2 regions of the Chitinibacter fontanus genome follow, and region 2 is predicted to be linked to the other one. Evidence: predicted binding sites of a transcription regulator. Region 2 holds the regulator's gene; the other holds the start of a gene.

Region 1 (10,158 bases), 380 kb from region 2:
CATCATCATGCTTGGAATGCACCACACATGGTCATTTAAGGATATGATTGCCACTTCTGAAAAATAGCGATTTTATGTGCCACAAATCTAAACGAATGTTTTAATTTGGGCGCCCATAAAGCAGTGGATTAGATTGAATGAAGCGTGTTGATGATTTTCGCCTGACCTTTAAAGACCTTGAAGGGAATGAAAAAAAGTACGTGCCAATTATGATTGGCGGCATGGGGGTTGATATTTCGACTGCCGATTTGGCGCTCGAAGCCTGTCGCCTCGGCGGTATCGGCCATATTTCGGATGCGATGATCAATACCGTTACCGACCGTCGCTATAACACCAAGCATGTGAAAGACAAGCTCAAACAATACAAATTCAATGTCGCTAATAGTGACAAATCTGTGGTGCAGTTTGACCTCGCGCAGCTCGAAGAAGCCACACGCCTGCATGTTGAAGGCACGATGAAACGCAAACAAGGCGACGGTCTGATTTTCATCAACTGCATGGAAAAGCTGACGATGAATGGCCCGAAAGAAACACTGCGCGTGCGGATGCGCGCTGCGCTTGATGCGGGCATCGACGGTATTACGCTGGCGGCAGGCTTGCATTTGGGCTCATTCTCGCTGATCGAAGATCACCCACGTTTCCGTGAAGCTAAGCTCGGCATTATTGTGTCATCCGTACGTGCACTGCAGCTCTTTATCAAAAAATCGGCCCGCACTGGCCGCCTGCCCGATTACGTCGTGGTTGAAGGCCCGCTCGCCGGTGGCCACCTCGGCTTTGGCATGGACTGGGAACAATACAAGCTCGAAGACATCGTGGCCGAAGTGGTAGCGTGGATTAAAGAGCAAGGTTACGACAATATGCCCGTCATCGCCGCAGGTGGCGTATTTACAGGTTCGGACGCAGTGCGATTCCTCGAAATGGGCTGCGGCGGCGTACAAGTGGCGACACGCTTTACCGTCACCAAAGAGTGCGGTCTGCCCGATGATGTGAAGCAGGAATATTACAAAGCATCGGAAGAGCTGATCGAGGTGAATCAGATTTCACCAACCGGCTACCCTATGCGCATGATGAAAAATACGCCAGCGATTGGTTCAGGCATTCGCCCGAATTGCGAAGCCTACGGCTATCTGCTCGATGCCAATGGCAGCTGCTCGTACATTCAGGCGTACAACAAGGTCATCGAAGAAAATCCAACAGCGAAAAAAATCTCAGAAATTCACGTTTACGAGAAAACCTGCCTGTGTACGCACATGCGCAATTTCGATTGCTGGACGTGTGGTCACTACACCTACCGCCTGAAAGACACGACCAATGTCTTGCCAGACGGCCGCTACCAATTGCTGACTGCCGAGCACGTGTTTAAAGATTACCAGTTCAGCACCGACAACCAAATCGCGCTGCCACCACTGGATGAAACAGCGGTTTAAATTTTGCCGTGCGAAACAAAAAACCCGCTTTTAAGCGGGTTTTTTGTGGGCTAAGTCATCGCAAAAATAAAGGGTATCACCTGCAAAGCTATTCCAGTTAATAGCTAGATAGCAATACCCACCCTAGAGCGTTACGCTAAAGCGGCGATTTCTTGGTCTTTGACCAAAATTGGCTCTAGCGTATTCAGATCTGCTGCGCACAGTGGCAAGCGCAATTCGTTCGAGGCGATGCGGCCTTGGTGGTGCAAAATAGCTTTAGCTGGGATTGGATTGGCGGCCAAAAACAGGGTTTCAGATGCGGTACGCAGCAAATCGCCAATTACCTCACCCGCCAAGCCCTGCGTTACCCAGCGCGCCACTTGCTGCGGCCAAACATTGCTGGCGACCGACACCAAACCGGTTGCACCTAGCTTGGCGTGTTCGGCAAATAGCACATCGTCACCCGAATACCACGAAATGCTTGGGAAAGCGGCTTTAAGCTCGGCAAACCGCGCAGCATTGCCACCTGATTCTTTGACTGCCCAACAGTTAGGATGCTCAATCAAACCAGCTAGCGCAACATCGGACAGCGGCACTCCCGCGCGCGATGGAATGTTGTACAGCATACAGGGCTTGTTGACTGCATTCATCAATGCGCTAAACCAGCGGCGCTGACCTTCGGCGCCGGGTTTGGCGTAGATAGGAGTGACCAGTAAATAGGCGTGTATTGGTAAGGTTTCACAGAAAGCCAGCCATTCGAGCTGACTCGCCAGATCCAAGCCGCCAACGCCAACCATGATCGGCACGTTTAAATTAAGGCTACAGGCGTGCTGTAAGACGGCTTTACGCTCGGCCAGCGTCAGATTGCTGCCTTCACCTGTTGAGCCCAGCAGCAGCACGCCAGCACCAGCGTCTTCTTGCTCGCGCAGCAATGCTGTTAATGCGAAAAAATCGAGGGATTCATCAGAGGCGAACGGCGTAATGAGCGCGGTCCATAGAGTGATAGTACGAGGGTTCAGTGACATGCGATTCTCCAAATCAAAAAACAACGATTGGAGAGAGGAAAAGTGCGGCAATGACAACGCCAACAGGCGCGTAAATATAAATCATCACCAAGAGCACTCCAGCACTCCAATGCGCGGCAAGGCACACAGTGAGCACTGACAGTCCAGGGGATTCAGCCCCTGCAACCAGCGTTAAATGCATCACAGCACTCAACACTTCGGCCTTGCACCCCCTAGCACTGCGTCATTGGAATGTGATTTCCTCAGCAATACAACCTGGGCAAGGCGCCTCTCTTGTCGTTACAAGCCTGTATTTTCAATGCGAGTGAGCTAAAAAGTCAATCCCGCTGACACAATCGGGCTAGCATTGCGCTGGCGGCTGGTAAATACTGGCGTCATGAGCCCGCCCAAACCACTTCCCTGGCGCATCCGCGCCGATCTATTTTTGCAGCTGGCTGCACTAGAACGCGCCGGACTATCCGCCGAGCAAGCCTTTGCCAGTCTTAAACGATCAGGCCCTTTAGCTACTCGGCTCGAAGCAATGGCAAAACATCTGCGCCGTGGCAAACCCGTCGCCAAAGCCGGACAGCTCTCGGGATTATTTACTCCACTGGAATCAACACTCGTTGCAGCAGCTTGCACTGCAGGCAGCCCAGCCAACACCTATCAACGGATTGGCGAGCAAGCAGCATTGCATGCGCGGCTAAGCCAGCAAGTGTATGCGCAGCTATTCAAGCCCGCACTTTTGCTAGTCTTGGGTTTAATCATTGGCCCGCTACCGGCGCTTGCCGCTGGCAAGCTAGGGTTCGGTGCGTATGTGATCTCGGTGATCTGGCCATTGTTGTTGATTGGTCTGTTGATGCAAATGGGTCGCTGGATTTGGCAAGGCATAGAACAAAATCCACAGCCCCCATTCACTTCGCTACTATTACAGCTACCCGGCTTGGGTGGATGGTACCAGCGCAGTCTGCAACGCCATTTTTTTGGCAGCCTGGCGATGCTATTGGAGGCGGGAGTGCCAATGTTTGATGCGATACCATCGGCACTCGAAACGATACATTGCGCTCAGCTGCGCAATACGCGACTACTGCACGATTTGCAAAAAGGGCAGAGTCTAAGTCAAAGCATCGGCAAATACGCCTGGCTGAACGAGCCTACTATCGTCGCCTTAGTGCAAACGGGGGAAGCAAGCGGCAGATTGCCTGAAATGCTAGAGCGGATTACTGGGCAGCTAACGGCAGACCTCACCCATAGTGCAAGACAATTTGCGGCATGGCTACCGCGCTTGATCTATGCAGGGGTGGCGCTGTGGATGGCGTGGCAATTAATTGGCAGTAATGCATTTAGCCAGCAACTGCCAGAGCCACTCAAACACTACGAGACTTAAGCGCGATCGAAAGGACGACTGATCGAGGTGAGCTGACTCAGCTTGCCGTCGGCACTGTAGCCGACGTTTGGGTTACGCTGCGCAGCCAGTGTAGACATCAAATATTGGTTTACTTCTTCGTGAGTTTTAATCAATTGGCCATTGGTGCGATTCATCGTTTCCGCAAGCTTGGCATTCTGCAACAGATCGAACCAGATTTGCACAGCGGGGCCTAATGCAGCCTCGATAGCGTCCACGCTTTGTAGTGCCTGCGCTGCGCAGTATTGTGCACGTTGCGTGCTAGCCAACTCTAACTGTTGCAGCGCGGCTGATTTGGCGTCAATTAATTGTGAAACCCGATCGAACTGGCGATCAATTAGTGCATCTTGCTCTTGGGACAACAAAGCAAGAAGCCGCTGAACTTCTTCAAGTTCAGCGGCTATCAAATTCTCTAGTGTGACGTGATGACCCATAACCGATTAACGTGCGAGTAGCTCTTTCACACTCGATAACAAACCATCGGCAATTGCCTCTGGCTTAACAGAAAAACGACCTTCAGCAATTGCGGCGCGAATTTCGGCTACTTTATCGGCATCAAATGTCGCTTCATTACTCGCAACGCCAGAGAGCTTGCTGTTGACGCTGTTACTTTCTACAGGTGCGGTCTCATTAGCTTTGCCGCTGGCAGCGCTGCGAATTTCTGACGGTTTACCGCCTAAACTCGCTAATGGCTTGCCTGTGTTATCGATTTTCATGATGTTTCCCCTACCGTGGTGTACGGCGGTCATCGCCCAGTTATTTCAGTATTATGCCTATAATCGGCCTGCGTGAGAAATTCTTTAGCGATTCAACCTTTTATCAGATAATTCTAATACATTTCTGCACAGCAGCAGCGACTAAAATGGTATTTTTATAGGCCATCGCGTAATGTAGCTAATCAAATTTTAACGCTACCGTTCGGGAGAATCATCTCATGGATGTTTTTCAAAGCCAATTTGGCCCCATCGAAGTTGACCCAGACACTATTATTCATTTCCCCGCAGGTTTGCCCGGTTTTGATGATTGCAAAAATTATAAACTTCTACATGAAGAAAAACCCAATCCAAGCGTTTATTGGCTTCAGTCGCTGGACGATGCCAGCGTAGCATTCTCAATTGTTGGGGCCGAACACTTAGGTTTTAACTATGTACTGGCCTTGGACGACGATGAATGCGCTAGCATTGATTTAACCGACCCAAACGAGGCAATGCTATTTCTGATTCTATCCCGACCAGAAAATGAAGCCATCCGTGCCAATACCATGGCGCCACTGGTGCTCAACCTCAGGTCGCGCAAGGGTTTGCAAAAGATCGGCCTCAAAGCCAACATTGTGTTTAGCAATACCTAGCCGGTCATTTGCTGCACGGCAACAAATCTAACTACTGAGTTTAACTTGGGTTTGCCGCAGCCTTGTTGTATGATTGCGTCCAATTTTTGGGGCAGCCATGCCGGCTGCCTGCTTGCGCTATGCTAGCGCCTCTGGAGTTTTAGAGCATGAAAACCACCTTCCTTGACTTCGAGCAATCGGTTGCAGAGCTTGAAAACAAGATCGAAGAGCTGCGCTACGTGCAGGATGATTCGGCAGTTGATATTTCGGTTGAAATTTCTCACCTTGAGAAAAAAAGCCTTGAACTCACCAAGAACATTTATTCGAAACTAACGCCTTGGCAAATTTCGCAGGTATCGCGCCACCCACAGCGCCCATACACTTACGACTATATTGCTGGCTTGTTTACAGATTTTCAGGAATTGCACGGTGATCGTGCATTTGCCGATGATCTGGCAATCGTTGGCGGCTTGGCTCGCTTTAATGGCCAGAGCGTGATGGTCATTGGTCATCAAAAAGGTCGCGATACCAAAGAGAAAATCGCGCGTAACTTTGGCATGCCGCGCCCAGAAGGCTATCGCAAAGCCTTGCGTCTGATGAAGCTAGCCGAAAAATTCAACATCCCGGTGATCACTTTTGTGGATACCCCCGGTGCTTATCCTGGTATTGGCGCTGAAGAGCGTGGCCAGTCGGAAGCGATTGGTCGTAATTTGTTTGAAATGGCACAACTTAAAGTACCAATCATTTGCACGATTGTTGGCGAAGGCGGCTCAGGCGGTGCGCTGGCGATTGCCGTAGGTGATGTCGTGCAAATGCTGCAATACTCAACTTACTCGGTAATTTCACCCGAAGGCTGCGCAACGATTTTGTGGAAAACCGCCGAACGCGCCTCGGATGCAGCCGAAGCGCTGGGCATTACTGCATCTCGCCTGAAGACTTTGGGCTTGATCGACAAAGTAGTACCAGAGCCAATTGGCGGCGCACATCGCGACCCGCAAGCGATGATGGCCACCATGAAAAAATCAATTGCTGATTCGCTCAAAGCTCTGAAAGCGAAAAGTGTTGATGAATTGCTTGATGCCCGCTTTGACCGTTTGATGGAACATGGCAAATACAAAGAAGAAGCTGCAGCCTAAGAGCTGGCAAGCAGCCTACGATCTGATCGCAGGCTTTATCCAACACGGGAGCGCAGGCTCCCGTTTTAATTTGCCGCGCGCCCGATTATGCGTCGGCTTATCGGGCGGGCTCGATTCGACTGTGCTACTGCACTGGCTGGCCAACTTGCGGGACGAACTCGATTTCGAGCTAACTGCAGTACATGTGCATCATGGCCTGTCGCCCAATGCTGATACTTGGGCATTGCAAGCGCAGGCCTTCGCCTGCCAACTTGCCGTACCATGTGCAGTTCAGCATGTGCAACTCGATCTGAGGCAAGGGCGCGGCGTTGAAGGTGCGGCGCGTAAAGCACGTTATGCCGTTTACGAGCAACAAGATTGCGATGCGCTCATTCTGGCTCACCATCAAAACGATCAGGCCGAAACCATCTTGATCAATCTGCTACGCGGCAGCGGCCCAGCCGGCCTCGCCGCTATGCCTGTGCAGCGCCAGCTGACTCGCTCTATTGAGCTACTGCGCCCCCTACTGCAGACGCCACGCGCCGAGCTATTAGACTATGCGCAAGCACATGCTCTGCAATGGGTCGAAGACGAAAGTAATCAGGATACGCAATATCGCCGCAATGATATTCGGCATAATGTGATGCCCGCTATCATGGGTATATCGCCACAAGCCCTAACTACCTTAACTCGTAGCGCCATACATCAAAGCGAAGTAAACGAACTACTCATCGAGATTGCCGAACAAGATCTCGCCATCTGCCGCAATGACGCGGCTTTAGCGCTTGCGCCGTGGCAACAACTCAGCTCGGTGCGACAAAAAAATGTCTTGCGCCACTGGCTGGGCTTGGCGGGCATTGTGTTGGAGCTGCGGGCGTTTAATGAACTATTGCGCACGGCGATCGACGCAGCGGATGACACGCACCCGGCGCTGGTATGGCGCAATGCGGCGATTCGGCGCTATCAGGGACATTTGCATATCACGCAGGCGAGTCTGCAAGCGGGGCCAACCCAATCCATTACGCCCAACCTACTCGCAGGCAATGATTTACCGGATTGGCACGGCGAGTTGCGTTGGACCCAGTGCGAAACCGGCGGGATTGCCGAGCACTGGCTCAATACCGCCACCATCAGCGTTCAAGGACGGCAAGGCGGTGAGCAATTTAAACTGGCGGCCAACCGCCCCACCCGCTCGCTCAAAGCCCATTGCCAAGCGGCGGCGATTGCACCTTGGCTACGCGAAACCACGCCCTTGATTTATATTGATGGGCAACTGGCAGCAATGCCCGGTCTCGGGGTGAATGCGCAGTTTCAAGCAAGCGCAGGCGAGACGGGCTGGCTACCTGAATGGCGGCCATACACCCACAGGGTGTAAGTCGCTAAACCAATACCAAAAATAACTTTAAACAGATACCCAAGCAAATATCATCATGGCAAAAAAAACAGTTAGCGATACTCCAACTCACACCCCCATGATGCAGCAATATCTGGCTCTTAAAGGTCAGCACCAAGACAAGCTGGTTTTTTATCGCATGGGCGATTTTTACGAGCTGTTTTTTGATGATGCGATCAAAGCCGCCCGCCTGCTCGACATAACGTTGACCACCCGTGGCAGCAGCGCAGGCGAGCCGATTAAAATGGCGGGTATCCCGTTTCACTCGCTAGAGCCTTACTTGGCCAAACTGGTCAAACTGGGCGAATCGGTGGCGATATGCGAACAAGTTGGCGACCCTGCCAGCAGCAAAGGCCCTGTTGAGCGCAAAGTGATGCGTGTGATTACGCCAGGCACGCTAACCGACGCGGCGCTGCTCGACGATAAACAAGAAAACCGCCTGCTGGCGATCCGCATGGTGCGCGGCAAAATGGGTATGGCGTGGCTTTCGCTCGCGTCGGGTGACTTTGCGCTGATGGACACCGACGTTGAAAAGCTGCCATCCGAACTCGAACGTCTACGCCCTGCCGAGATTTTGATTAGCGATGAAGCTGAACTCACGCTATTTGATCAATTGCGTACACCAGTGCGCCGCTTGTCTAGCTGGCAATTTGACGGCGCCAGCGCCGAGCGCAATTTAACCCGCCATTTTGCCGTGCATGATCTGGCAGGCTTTGGGATTAGTGAACCACTACTGGCGCTGGGTGCAGCTGGCGCGCTGCTCGACTACGTGCGCAGCACCCAAGGTGGCGCGCTGCCTGCACTGGCAGGATTGCGCGTTGAATCGCATAGCCAGTTTATAGAGCTGGATGCGGCCACACGCCGCAATCTGGAAATCACCGAAACCATCCGTGGCGAAGCCGCGCCAACACTATTTTCATTGCTGGATCAGTGTGCCACCGGCATGGGCTCACGCTTATTAGCCAATTGGCTACATCATCCGTTGCGCAGCCACAGCAAAATTCTGGAACGCCAAGCGGCGATTGGCACGCTACTTGATGCTGGCCAGAACGAAAATCTGTATGCGCAATTGCGCGAAATCGCCGACATTGAGCGGATTGTGTCGCGCATTGCACTCAAATCTGCCCGTCCACGCGATTTGGCCAGCCTGCGCGACAGTTTGCGCGTACTGCCCGATCTGGCGGCGCAAATGCCAAGCGGAGGCCTATTCGACGGCCTCGCGCACGCGATGCAGGCCGAACCAGCCATCTACCAAAATCTCGCCGCAGCGATCTTGCCCGAACCGGGCGTGGTAATCCGCGAAGGCGGCGTGATTGCCGATGGCTATTCAGCCGATTTAGACGAGCTGCGCGCCATTCAAAACAATTGCGGTGAATTCTTAACCATGCTGGAAGCGCGTGAGCGCGAACGCACCGGTATTGCGACATTACGAGTAGAGTATAACCGCGTAGCTGGCTTCTTTATTGAGGTTACTAACTCATACACTGGGCAGGTACCTGACGATTATCGTCGTCGCCAGACGATGAAAAACGCCGAGCGTTACATCACGCCGGAGTTAAAGCAATTTGAAGAAAAAGCCCTGTCAGCCAACGATAGAGCGCTGGCATTAGAAAAGCAGTTGTATGAAGGAGTACTCGACAGCCTACAAGCACATTTGGCAACATTGCGTTTGACTGCTCAGGCGGTCGCCACGCTCGACGTCTTGGTGTGCTTGGCGCAGCGTTCGCAGCTCTCAGGCTATATCGCTCCTGAATTTTGCGACGAGGCCGTACTCAATATTGAAGCGGGTCGCCATCCGGTGGTTGAAGAGCAAATCGACGACTTTATTCCCAATAGCGTTGATTTTCATCTGGCGCGCAAACTGCTACTGATTACCGGCCCGAATATGGGCGGTAAATCGACCTATATGCGCCAGGTGGCACTGATTGCGTTGCTGGCTCACGTTGGGTCGTACGTACCTGCTACTGCCGCCAAAATCGGCCGGCTTGACCGCATTTTCACACGAATTGGCGCAAGCGACGATTTGGCCGGTGGCCGCTCGACCTTTATGGTCGAAATGACTGAAACGGCCAATATTTTGAATAATGCCGGTGAGCATAGTCTGGTGCTGATGGATGAAGTGGGCCGTGGCACGTCAACCTTTGACGGCTTGGCGCTGGCTTGGTCGATCGCCAAAGCCTTGATCGAGAAAAACCGCTGCTACACGCTGTTTGCTACGCATTATTTCGAGCTAACGCGTTTAGCGCAAGATTATGCGCAAGTGGCGAATGTTCATTTGGATGCAGTCGAGCATAAAGATCGGATCGTCTTTTTGCACGCAGTGCAAGAAGGCCCTGCCTCGCAAAGCTATGGGGTTGCCGTCGCTAGTCTGGCGGGCGTACCGAAAGAAGTGGTGCGCAGCGCCAAACGCAAATTGCAGGAACTGGAGCAATCTAGCCTTCATCATGGCTTGCAACCGGATCTGTTTGCCCCCAGCTTAACTATTGAAGCGGAACCAGAATCACATCC
Region 2 (10,158 bases):
ATAGTGGGTAATGAGCTAGTACAAGCATCCAGCAAGGATCGCGAAGCAATACTGCGCAAAATTGGCGTGATGTACCAATCAGGCGCGCTATTTGGCTCGATGAGTATTCTAAATAACATCACATTGCCCTTGAGTAGTTTTAGCCATTTAGACAGCGCAGCAATTGATACGCTGGCCAGACTTAAATTACGGCTTGTTGGGCTGGAAGAGTTTGCCGATTTTTACCCCAACGAACTATCTGGCGGCATGCAAAAGCGTGCGGCAATTGCCCGTGCCATGGCACTTGATCCACAAATTTTATTTTTGGATGAGCCATCCGCAGGCCTAGACCCCATTACCTCAGCCGAGCTCGATCGCCTGATTCGCCGTCTGGCAGAAACCCAAGGGGTCACCATCATGGTGGTGACACATGAATTAGCCAGTATTGCTGCCATTGCAGATCGCGCAATTATGCTCGATAAAAGTATCAAAGGGATTTTAGCCATCGACACTCCCGCAGCACTCGCCCAATCAACAGATAGGCGGGTTGCGGGCTTTTTTAATGCACAGCGGCCATCGCACGCCGCAGTTTAAGAAGCCACATGGAACAACAATCGAATTTTCGACTGGGCGTGTTTATTCTGCTTGCGCTGCTATTGGGTGCCGCCATATTAATTGGCATCGGTAGCGGACGCTGGTTGCACAAAAAGGTGACGCTCGAAACCTATTTTAATGAGTCGGTACGCGGGCTCGATATTGGCTCCAAAGTACGCTATCGCGGGGTCGCGATTGGCGAGGTGAGCGCGATTACATTTACCTACACGCGCTACGAGAGCGATATACCCAATTCCCAGCGCCAACAATACGTTTTGGTTGAGGCTCAGCTGGATAACAATATCTTGGGGCAATCGAGCGGAAATAGCAGTGCACAAGCCGAACTGGATCGCGAAATTGCCAAGGGTTTGCGCGTAAAATTATCGCCGCAAGGGCTAACAGGAACTAGCTATCTCGAAATTGATTATGAAGCAGGCCAAGGCCAACCGCTGCCTTTCAGCTGGAAGCCCGAGCATTTATATATTCCCTCAACCAACAGTACCGTCAATCAACTCCTAGGCAGTGCTCAGGATTTAATGGCCAAATTGCAGCGAGTTGATGTGGATAAAACCATCAATCTACTCAATCAAACCTTAAACACACTCAATACCAAGCTCGATGAGCTGCCCGTGAAAAGCATAGCGAGTGAAACAAATCGGCTGCTACATACGGCTAACCAGCTGCCCTTAGTTCAAATTGCCAGCGAAAGCAGCCAGCTTCTGAGTGAAGTACGAGAAAGCAATCAAGCGCTCAAAGCACTGCTTGAGCAACCCGCACTCCACAGCGCCACCCATGATCTGGCAAGTGCGGCCAACTCTGCCAAAGTGCTCCTCGCCAACCCAGCCTTAGCTAGCGCGGTGCAAAGATTGGATCAAATTACATTGCGTCTGGACCATTTAAGCGCGCAGCGTGAAGGCGATGTACAACAAATTATTGATAATTTATCGAGCACCAGCAGCAATCTTAAAGCCCTGAGCGAAAAAGCCAATCAGCGTCCAAGTAGCTTGCTGTTCTCCGATCACCCCAAACCTTATAGCCCGCCCAAACCATGAAAAAACTGCTGTTATTACTATGCGTACTTGTTTGTTCGGCCTGCAGCACAACACCGCCAGATCGACAGGATTTCCTACTTACCGCGCAGCGTGCAGGTACAAATCAGTCAGTGCGCTTCGGCGCTTTGCAAGTCAATGAATTACGCAGCAGTGCACCATTTCGCGATTTGGCACTGATTTATCGCGAAAGCCCTCAGCGCTATATTGCCGACCCGTACCACGGTTTTTTGGCAACTCCCAGCAGTCAGATCACCCAAAACACACGTCGCTGGTTAAGCCAAAGCGGGCTGTTTAGCCAAGTCTATCCTTCCGGCAGTAGCCTGATTGCCCCTTGGCAGCTCGAAGGAGAATTGCTTGCCGTCTATATTGATGTGAGCGAGCCAAATTCACCTAAGGCAGTAATTCAAGCTCAGTTTTTACTCAGCCATCAACAGCAGTCCCGCAGTTTTGAACTTAGCGCGGCACAAGCACTGCCGGATGCAACCCCCGAAACCGCGGCGCAAGGCCTGAGTGTGGCGCTGGAAAGCCTATTAAAGCAATTAGAACAACATCTGACTTCGTCAAACTTCGATTAGTCAGCTACACTTAGGGACAATTAGTCACCGCTTATATCATGTCAGCCAATCGCGCCCTATCTCTATACCGCAGTACGCAAAGCACTTGTGAGGAAGACCGTGTGAAACAGCACGCGCCACTTGTGCGGAAAATTGCGTATCACATGATGAGCAAACTGCCTGCCAGTGTGGAGGTGGATGATCTGATTCAAGTCGGCTTAATGGGCTTGATGGAAGCGGCGCGTAATTTTGATGTTGATGCAGGCGTACAGTTTGAAACTTTTGCCAGCCAGCGCATTCGAGGCGCCATGCTCGACGAGCTGCGCAACGCCGATTGGCTGCCACGGCAAGCACGCAAAAATATGCGTGAAATCGAAAAAGCCATTGTGCAACTTGAACAGCAATTGAGTCGTCACCCCAGCGAAGGCGAAGTCGCACAAGCCTTGCAAATTCCACTCGATGAATATCAATCTATGCTCGGCGAAGCTCGTGGGCATCAGCTACTGCATTATGAAGACTTTGAAGTCGATGGCGAAAATGATCAACTGGATCAGTACGCAGCCGATCATAATGCCAACCCAATTGATATTCTGAGCGATGATGCATTTCGCGGCCATTTAATCGAGGCCATTAAGCTATTGCCGGAACGCGAGCAGTTGCTGATGGCTCTGTATTATGATGAAGAACTCAATTTGAAAGAAATTGGCGCGGTATTGGGCGTTTCGGAGTCGCGCGTTTGTCAGCTTCACACTCAAGCCGTTGCACGCCTGCGCGGCAAACTTAAAGACTGGCTTGTGTAAATGGATAAAATCAGCGTATTCGGCGTTTTACTGGGTCTAACAGCGATCATTCTTGGGCATTGGCTGGAAGGTGGCCATATTGGCTCGCTGGTGCAATTTACCGCTTTTTTGATCGTAATCGGCGGCACCATGGGCGCGGTAATGATTCAAACCGAAATGCGCCATTTTTTTGCCGGCATCAAAATGCTGCGCTGGATTTTTTTCCCGCCATCGATGGATTTTCGCAAAGTACTCTCGACACTAATGAATTGGGGCAATCAGGCACGCCGTGGCGGTTTGCTGGCGTTAGAAGCCTACCTTAATAGCGAAAAAGACCCCTTCGTAAAGCGCGGTCTAACCATGGTGGTTGATGGTGCCGAGCCTGAAACGGTGCGCCGCGCACTTGAGCTCGACATCGATGCTTACGAGGATCAAGCGCGGGCGGCGGCAAAAATCTGGGAGTCGGCGGGTGGATATTCGCCCACGTTCGGGATTCTAGGTGCGGTGTTAGGTTTGATTCATGTAATGGAAAATCTGACCGACCCTTCAAAATTGGGCGCAGGGATTGCCGTTGCGTTTGTTGCGACCATTTACGGTGTGGGTGCGGCCAACTTATTTCTACTTCCCGTTGCCAACAAACTGAAGCATTACATCATGCTCGAAGTCCGCCGTCGGGAAATGGTGGCAGAGGGACTAGTCACTATTGCAAATGGTGAAAACCCACGCCTACTCGAAAACAAATTAGCCGGTTTTCTACACCACTAACCCCACAGGGGTATTGCCATACACATCAATTCAAACAGCAGATTGATAGCAATACCCGATAAAACAATATTCATCACCAGCATTTATTGCGCACGCTTGTCAGTCACTCGCTATAGTCAAACTAAGTGGTTGCGAGAAGATTGCATATGCTTTATTTGGCACAAATTTTAGTTAGGCTAATTGCTTGGCTTGACTTGGCTATTTTTACAGCCGCAATGGTATTGCTTGCTAGCCTACCGCAGTTCTGGCTTAAAAAGATATACCCCCCCTATTTCATAGCTGGTGCCGTACTTTTGTCCGTGCATTAGGGGTTCAGTTACGTCTGCACCAGCACTATCAGGGTGAGCTGCCTGCACATTACATTTTGATAGCCAATCACCCCTCGGCGCTCGAAGACGTGGGGATTCCTGCGTTTTTTGCTGTGCGCAGCTTAGCCAAACACGAAGTGGCAAATTGGTTTTTAGTTGGAAAAATCGCAAAAGCGGCTGGCACTTTATTTGTCGAGCGAGAAAGTAAAGCCTCACGACAAGCCGCACAACAGGCACTGATCGATGCGGTCAATGCCGGGCACAATATCGCGCTCTACCCGGAAGGGGGCTGCAAGGGGCGACGGATAGCGCCCCGGTTTCTATTTGGTGCTTTTGCGACATCGCTAGCCACAGGGGTGCCGATTCTGCCGGTGTTTTTACATCATGAGGCACAAGCTGAATTTGAGTGGCAAGCAGGCGAGCATTTACTTCACAAAATTTGGCGCATCGCGAGCAGCCCCAATCGAGTCGTGCACTACCACATTTTTAACCCTATTTCCCCAGCTGATTATCCAGACAAAGAGACCTATACTGCAGCGGTTTACGCGCTTTATCTGCAATGGCAGCAACGCTTTTTAGACTAATTGTGCAGCTTTCGTCGCTTTTCTCCTGCATGACTCGGGCTTGCCGTTATAATCGCGAAAGCTATCGTAGATGACACCTTCACCATGCCTCTGTTTCGCAAGAAAAACGTCCCAAATATTTCGACCCGTGCCGCATTACCTGCACCTGTCGCAAATTTATTACGCGAATCGTGGTGGTTATTGTTGGTGGTATTACTGGGCTATTTGCTGCTGGTGCTCACTAGCTATCACCGTGGTGACCCAGGCTGGTCGCACAGCGCCACAGAGCTAGTCGTTCACAATCGAGGCGGCAGCTTTGGTGCTTGGTTGGCCGATGTTTTGTTATATACCTTTGGTCTATCTGCTTGGTGGTGGACAGTGTTTTGTCTGGCCGCCATTTTGTGGGGCTATCGCCGCATAGATCGCGTCACCGAATCGTCCAAGCCCTTGGTATTACTAGCCTGCCTGGGCTTTACACTGATTATTTTGTCCAGCTCCAGCCTTGAGGCACTTCGCCTACACAGTTTAAATGTTGCATTACCGCATAAACCCGGTGGTATTTTGGGGCTATCGCTTGGCGGCTGGCTGATGAAAAGCTTTGGTTTTAGCGGCGCAACTTTGCTGCTATTTACCACCATGGGATTGGGGGTATCACTCTTAACCGGTTTATCATGGCTTAACGTGATGGAAAACATTGGAACTGCCTGCGAATGGCTGTACTTCAAAATAGTCGATGGCATTCAAGCGGCGCAAGATCGGCGCATTGGTCGCGAAATAAAAAAAGAACGCGAACAAAAAGTCATGGAGGCCAAAAAGAAACAAGACGATAAAGCCCCACTCATCATTGCCCCACTACAAACCGAAGTACCAGTAGCCAAAAAACTCGAGCGCGAGAAAAAAGAGCTGGAAAAACAGCAGGAACAACAAGCCAAACAAGCCGCACAACCAATGCTGTTTGCTGAGGATGATCTGCCTCCTGCGCCACCTGCGCCCAATAAAAAAGCAGCAGCGCCAACACTCAACTTTGGCGACAGCTCACTACCATCGCTAGCCCTGCTCGCCCCCGCGCCGGTGGCGCAGGAAACCATCAGCAAAGAAACGCTGGAATTTACCTCGCAACTCATCGAGCGCAAGCTCGCTGATTTCAACGTTGAAGTCAAAGTCGTCGCAGCCTACCCTGGCCCCGTGATTACCCGCTACGAAATCGAGCCGGCAGTGGGGGTGAAAGGCTCGCAGATTGTGAACCTAATGAAAGACCTAGCCCGTGCGCTGGGCTTGGTGTCGATCCGCGTGGTTGAGACAATTCCGGGCAAAACTTATATGGGCTTGGAGCTGCCTAACCCAACCCGCCAAATGATTCGTCTCTCCGAAATCATGTCGAGCGAGCCCTATCACGCGATGGCCAGCAAGCTGACTTTGGTGCTGGGCAAAGACATCACCGGCAAACCGATCGTAACTGATCTAGCCAAAGCGCCGCATATGCTGGTAGCAGGCACGACCGGCTCGGGTAAGTCAGTGGGTGTGAATGCGATGATTTTATCGTTGGTCTACAAAGCTACTCCTGACGAAGTGCGCTTCATCATGATCGACCCAAAAATGCTAGAGCTGTCGATTTATGACGAAATCCCGCACTTGCTCGCCCCTGTCGTGACTGACATGAAGCTCGCGGCCAATGCGCTGAACTGGTGCGTAGCCGAAATGGAAAAACGCTACCGACTACTTAGTGCCTTGGGCGTACGTAATCTGGCGGGCTACAACCAAAAGATCAAAGAAGCAGAAAAGGCTGGTAAAAAGCTCACCAATCCATTCACATTAACGCCTGACGATCCTGAGCCACTGGAGCATTTGCCGTTTATTGTCGTAGTGGTCGATGAATTTGCCGACCTAATGATGGTGGCAGGTAAAAAAATTGAAGAACTGATCGCGCGACTGGCACAAAAAGCCCGCGCGGCAGGTATTCACCTGATTTTGGCCACCCAACGCCCATCGGTCGACGTAATTACCGGCCTGATTAAAGCCAATATCCCGACGCGCCTCGCGTTTCAGGTATCGAGCAAGATTGATAGCCGGACCATCCTCGATCAGATGGGCGCAGAAGCCCTGCTAGGCCAAGGTGATATGTTATTTTTACCACCGGGCAGCGGTTACCCGCTGCGCGTGCATGGCGCTTTTGTGGCCGATGATGAAGTGCATCGCGTGGTCGATTCGCTCAAAGCCATGGGCGAGCCTAATTACATCGATGGCATTCTCAATGGTGGTTTTGAAGCCGAGGGGGCAGCCAATAGCGGCCTGAGCAGTGGCGGCAGCACCGAAGAGACAGATCCACTGTACGATGAAGCCGTAGCGTTCGTCATGAAAAGTCGCCGCGCATCTATTTCTTCCGTGCAAAGACAATTGCGGATCGGGTATAATCGTGCCGCGCGTCTGATTGAACAAATGGAAAGCGCAGGTTTGGTGAGCTCGATGGAAAGTAACGGCAACCGGACTGTACTGGCGCCAGCCAGTGAATAACACGGCAGATGGTATTTATCTGCCACGCCCTCCAAAGACAGGCGGCTACACCTTTCGGGATGGGCGACTTAGCTAAACACTGTTGTCGCGTGAGATTAATGCCGTTGAACAACAGAGTTGGCACCACTTATTCCGATTAACCCTGCATTTTGCACCTTTGACTTGAACTCGAAGGGCGATCTGTGATATAAACGTGGACTTTTCCAGTTCCGACGTTAGGACAAGAATCATGGCACGAGTATGCAAAGTCACCGGCAAAGGCCCGATGACCGGGAATAACGTTTCCCACGCCAATAACAAAACAAAACGCCGCTTCCTCCCGAATCTGCAATCACGCCGTTTCTGGGTTGAGAGCGAAAACCGCTTCATCCGTTTGCGTGTTTCTAACGCTGCGTTGCGCCTGATCGACAAGAAAGGCATCGACGTAGTATTGGCTGACTTGCGCGCCCGCGGCGAACTATAATTCCGAGGTAATTTAAGATGCGCGATAAGATCAAGCTCGAATCTTCTGCTGGTACTGGTCACTTCTACACTACGACCAAGAACAAACGTACCATGCCAGAAAAGATGGAAATCAAGAAGTTCGATCCCGTTGCTCGTAAGCACGTGATCTACAAGGAAACCAAACTGAAGTAATTCAGTGCTGGTGACCATACTCGAAACCCCGCCTCGGCGGGGTTTTTGTTTGCACAAAAAAAGAGGTATTGCTCTACAAGCAATACCCCATCTTAGTCAGGGATAGATACCCCTACCCTAGATTCCAGATCGTCTTCAGCGTTGCACACAGCTTGTGCATCATCGGATCGGAGACGCGGTCACCCGAGTAGATAAATTGCAAGGGCGCTCGCGTCACGACCTCACCGCCGCGCCACAACACAATCGAGCCATCCGAGGCAAAACGCTGCGCGGTCCGCTCGGCCAAAATACCAATCCCGACGCCGGATTTGATCAGCTCCAATAGCGTCGCTTCTTCATCAAACTCACCAACCACTTTCGGTGCCAAATTATGGCTGCGCCATAATTCTTGTGAAATATCCGCCAAGCTGGTGTATTGCGACAAGCCTAGCCACGGCGCTTCACCTAATTTTGGCCAATCGGCATTTTGATATTCCGCCGCCATCGATACCGGCAAGGCAATGCAAAAGCCAATTTCATCAAGCGGCAGTGTCATCACATTCTGATATGGATTGCGCCCCAAATAAAAACCACCATCGAGCGATTTTTTACGGACTTCATTCAAAATACTCACTGAAATACCGTGGGTCGTTTGGACGGTGATGAGCGGAAAAGTGTCACGTAATAGTGACAACCATGCCCCAAGTCTAAGTCGCGCAGGAACACCAATGGTACCGATCTTGACCTTACCTTTAGGCTCGCCTTGCAAGGCTTTGCCTTTATGTAGCAGATCGCGCGCCTGCGCCAAAATTTGTTCCGCATCGGGCATCAACAATTTACCGGCCTCGGTCAATTGCACTCCGCCCGGATAGCGCTCGAACAGCGCTAGGCCAAATTGCTCTTCCAGCGCTTTAATCTGCGCCGTCACCGCGGGCTGGGATAAATGCAACAATTCAGCAGCTTGCGTTAAGTGCCCTTGTTGCGCCACCGTCACAAAAGTACGTAGTTGATAGAGTTCCATAGCCCTGATTATCACCCAAACCACATTGCTCGTGGCATAAAGCTTGCCCCGAAATGTAGTTAAAAATCCTTGATTACAAACAAAAAAGTAAGCTTCATGCAACACAACATAACTTTCAGTGATTCTGAGCATCAAAAAAAGCAATTAGCTTCTAGTATGCAATGAGACTTACATTAATTGTGGGAATAGCTAATCGTTTAGCTTTTTACACTTCACAGGAGGCAGCGTATGCATGATTCAATGATTGAACGCGTCCAGAATAATCCGAAATTTCACGCGCTAGTGGCCACACGTTCCAAATTTTCTTGGATTTTGACCATTGCTATGTTGGTAATTTACTACGGCTTTATTCTGCTCATCGCTTTTTCACCTGCAACACTAGGCACCCCCATCGGCAATGGCGTGACCACCTTAGGCATTCCGGTCGGCATTTTTGTAATTGTCTCGGCCTTTATTCTGACCGGCATTTATGTACGTCGTGCCAACACTGAATTTGATCAATTGACTCGTGAAGTGGTTGAGGACGCTAAAAAATGAAATCATTCCTCCAAAAACTAGGTTTTGCGGGTGTGTTTGCGCTAGCTAGCATGCCCAGCTGGGCCTCAGGGGCCATTGAAGGTGCGGTCGAAAAACGCAGCCTCAATGTACACGCCATTGTAATGTTCTTGGCATTCGTCGCCTTCACGCTCGGCATTACCTACTGGGCGGCTCGTCGCACCCGTTCGGCAAAAGATTTTTATGCCGCAGGCGGCGGTATTACCGGTTTTCAAAATGGCTTGGCGATTGCCGGTGACTATATGTCCGCCGCATCTTTCTTGGGTATTTCGGCCATGGTGTTTACCACTGGCTACGATGGTTTGATCTACTCAATCGGCTTTCTGGTCGGCTGGCCAGTCATTACGTTCATGGTGGCAGAGCGCCTGCGTAACTTGGGTAAATATACTTTTGCCGATGTGGCATCGTACCGCTTAGCCCAAACGCCAGTACGCGTATTTGCAGCGACCGGTACTTTGGTTGTAGTAGCCCTGTACTTGATCGCACAAATGGTGGGTGCAGGTAAGTTGATTCAGTTGTTGTTTGGTCTGGAATACAACTACGCGATTATCTTGGTGGGTATTTTGATGATCCTGTATGTCACTTTTGGTGGAATGTTGGCCACCACTTGGGTGCAGATCATTAAAGCCATCTTGCTGCTGTCCGGCGCGTCATTCATGGCATTTATGGTAATGAAGCACGCCAACTTCAGCTTTGAGACGCTATTCCAAGAAGCCGTTAATATTAAGCACGCAGGTGCAGAAGCACTGGCACACAAAGCCACCGTTGCATCTGAAGCTGCAGCGCAAGCGGTTGCTGCCAATGCCCCTGATGCCTCGGCAGCCGTAGCTTCCGCAACTGAAGCGGCAGAAAAGGCAGCCAA

The links. Region 2 encodes FliA, which starts transcription of late flagellar genes. Its sites were predicted from a motif close to GCTAAAGNTNNNNNNNNNNCNGCCGATAAT; they were not measured.
Region 1: the regulator FliA is predicted to act here: its motif matches at 4,591-4,620, upstream of flgM (flagellar biosynthesis anti-sigma factor FlgM).

The regions. Positions count from the first base shown of each region.
Region 1 covers NZ_CP058952.1:439,361-449,518, forward strand. The annotation lists gene HZU75_RS02020 (nitronate monooxygenase) at 138-1,427, shown strand; gene dapA (4-hydroxy-tetrahydrodipicolinate synthase) at 1,559-2,431, opposite strand; lysine riboswitch at 2,515-2,712, opposite strand; gene HZU75_RS02030 (type II secretion system F family protein) at 2,808-3,797, shown strand; gene HZU75_RS02035 (flagella synthesis protein FlgN) at 3,794-4,249, opposite strand; gene flgM (flagellar biosynthesis anti-sigma factor FlgM) at 4,256-4,531, opposite strand; gene fliW (flagellar assembly protein FliW) at 4,750-5,163, shown strand; gene HZU75_RS02050 (acetyl-CoA carboxylase carboxyltransferase subunit alpha) at 5,310-6,278, shown strand; gene tilS (tRNA lysidine(34) synthetase TilS) at 6,247-7,632, shown strand; gene mutS (DNA mismatch repair protein MutS) at 7,688-10,158, shown strand, end outside.
Region 2 covers NZ_CP058952.1:819,685-829,842, forward strand. The annotation lists gene HZU75_RS03805 (ABC transporter ATP-binding protein) at 1-573, shown strand, start outside; gene HZU75_RS03810 (MlaD family protein) at 582-1,625, shown strand; gene HZU75_RS03815 (ABC-type transport auxiliary lipoprotein family protein) at 1,622-2,200, shown strand; gene HZU75_RS03820 (RNA polymerase sigma factor FliA) at 2,239-2,979, shown strand; gene HZU75_RS03825 (flagellar motor protein) at 2,980-3,723, shown strand; gene HZU75_RS03830 (lysophospholipid acyltransferase family protein) at 4,088-4,615, shown strand; gene HZU75_RS03835 (DNA translocase FtsK) at 4,700-7,105, shown strand; gene rpmB (50S ribosomal protein L28) at 7,335-7,568, shown strand; gene rpmG (50S ribosomal protein L33) at 7,586-7,741, shown strand; gene HZU75_RS03850 (LysR family transcriptional regulator) at 7,854-8,741, opposite strand; gene HZU75_RS03855 (DUF485 domain-containing protein) at 8,970-9,278, shown strand; gene HZU75_RS03860 (cation acetate symporter) at 9,275-10,158, shown strand, end outside.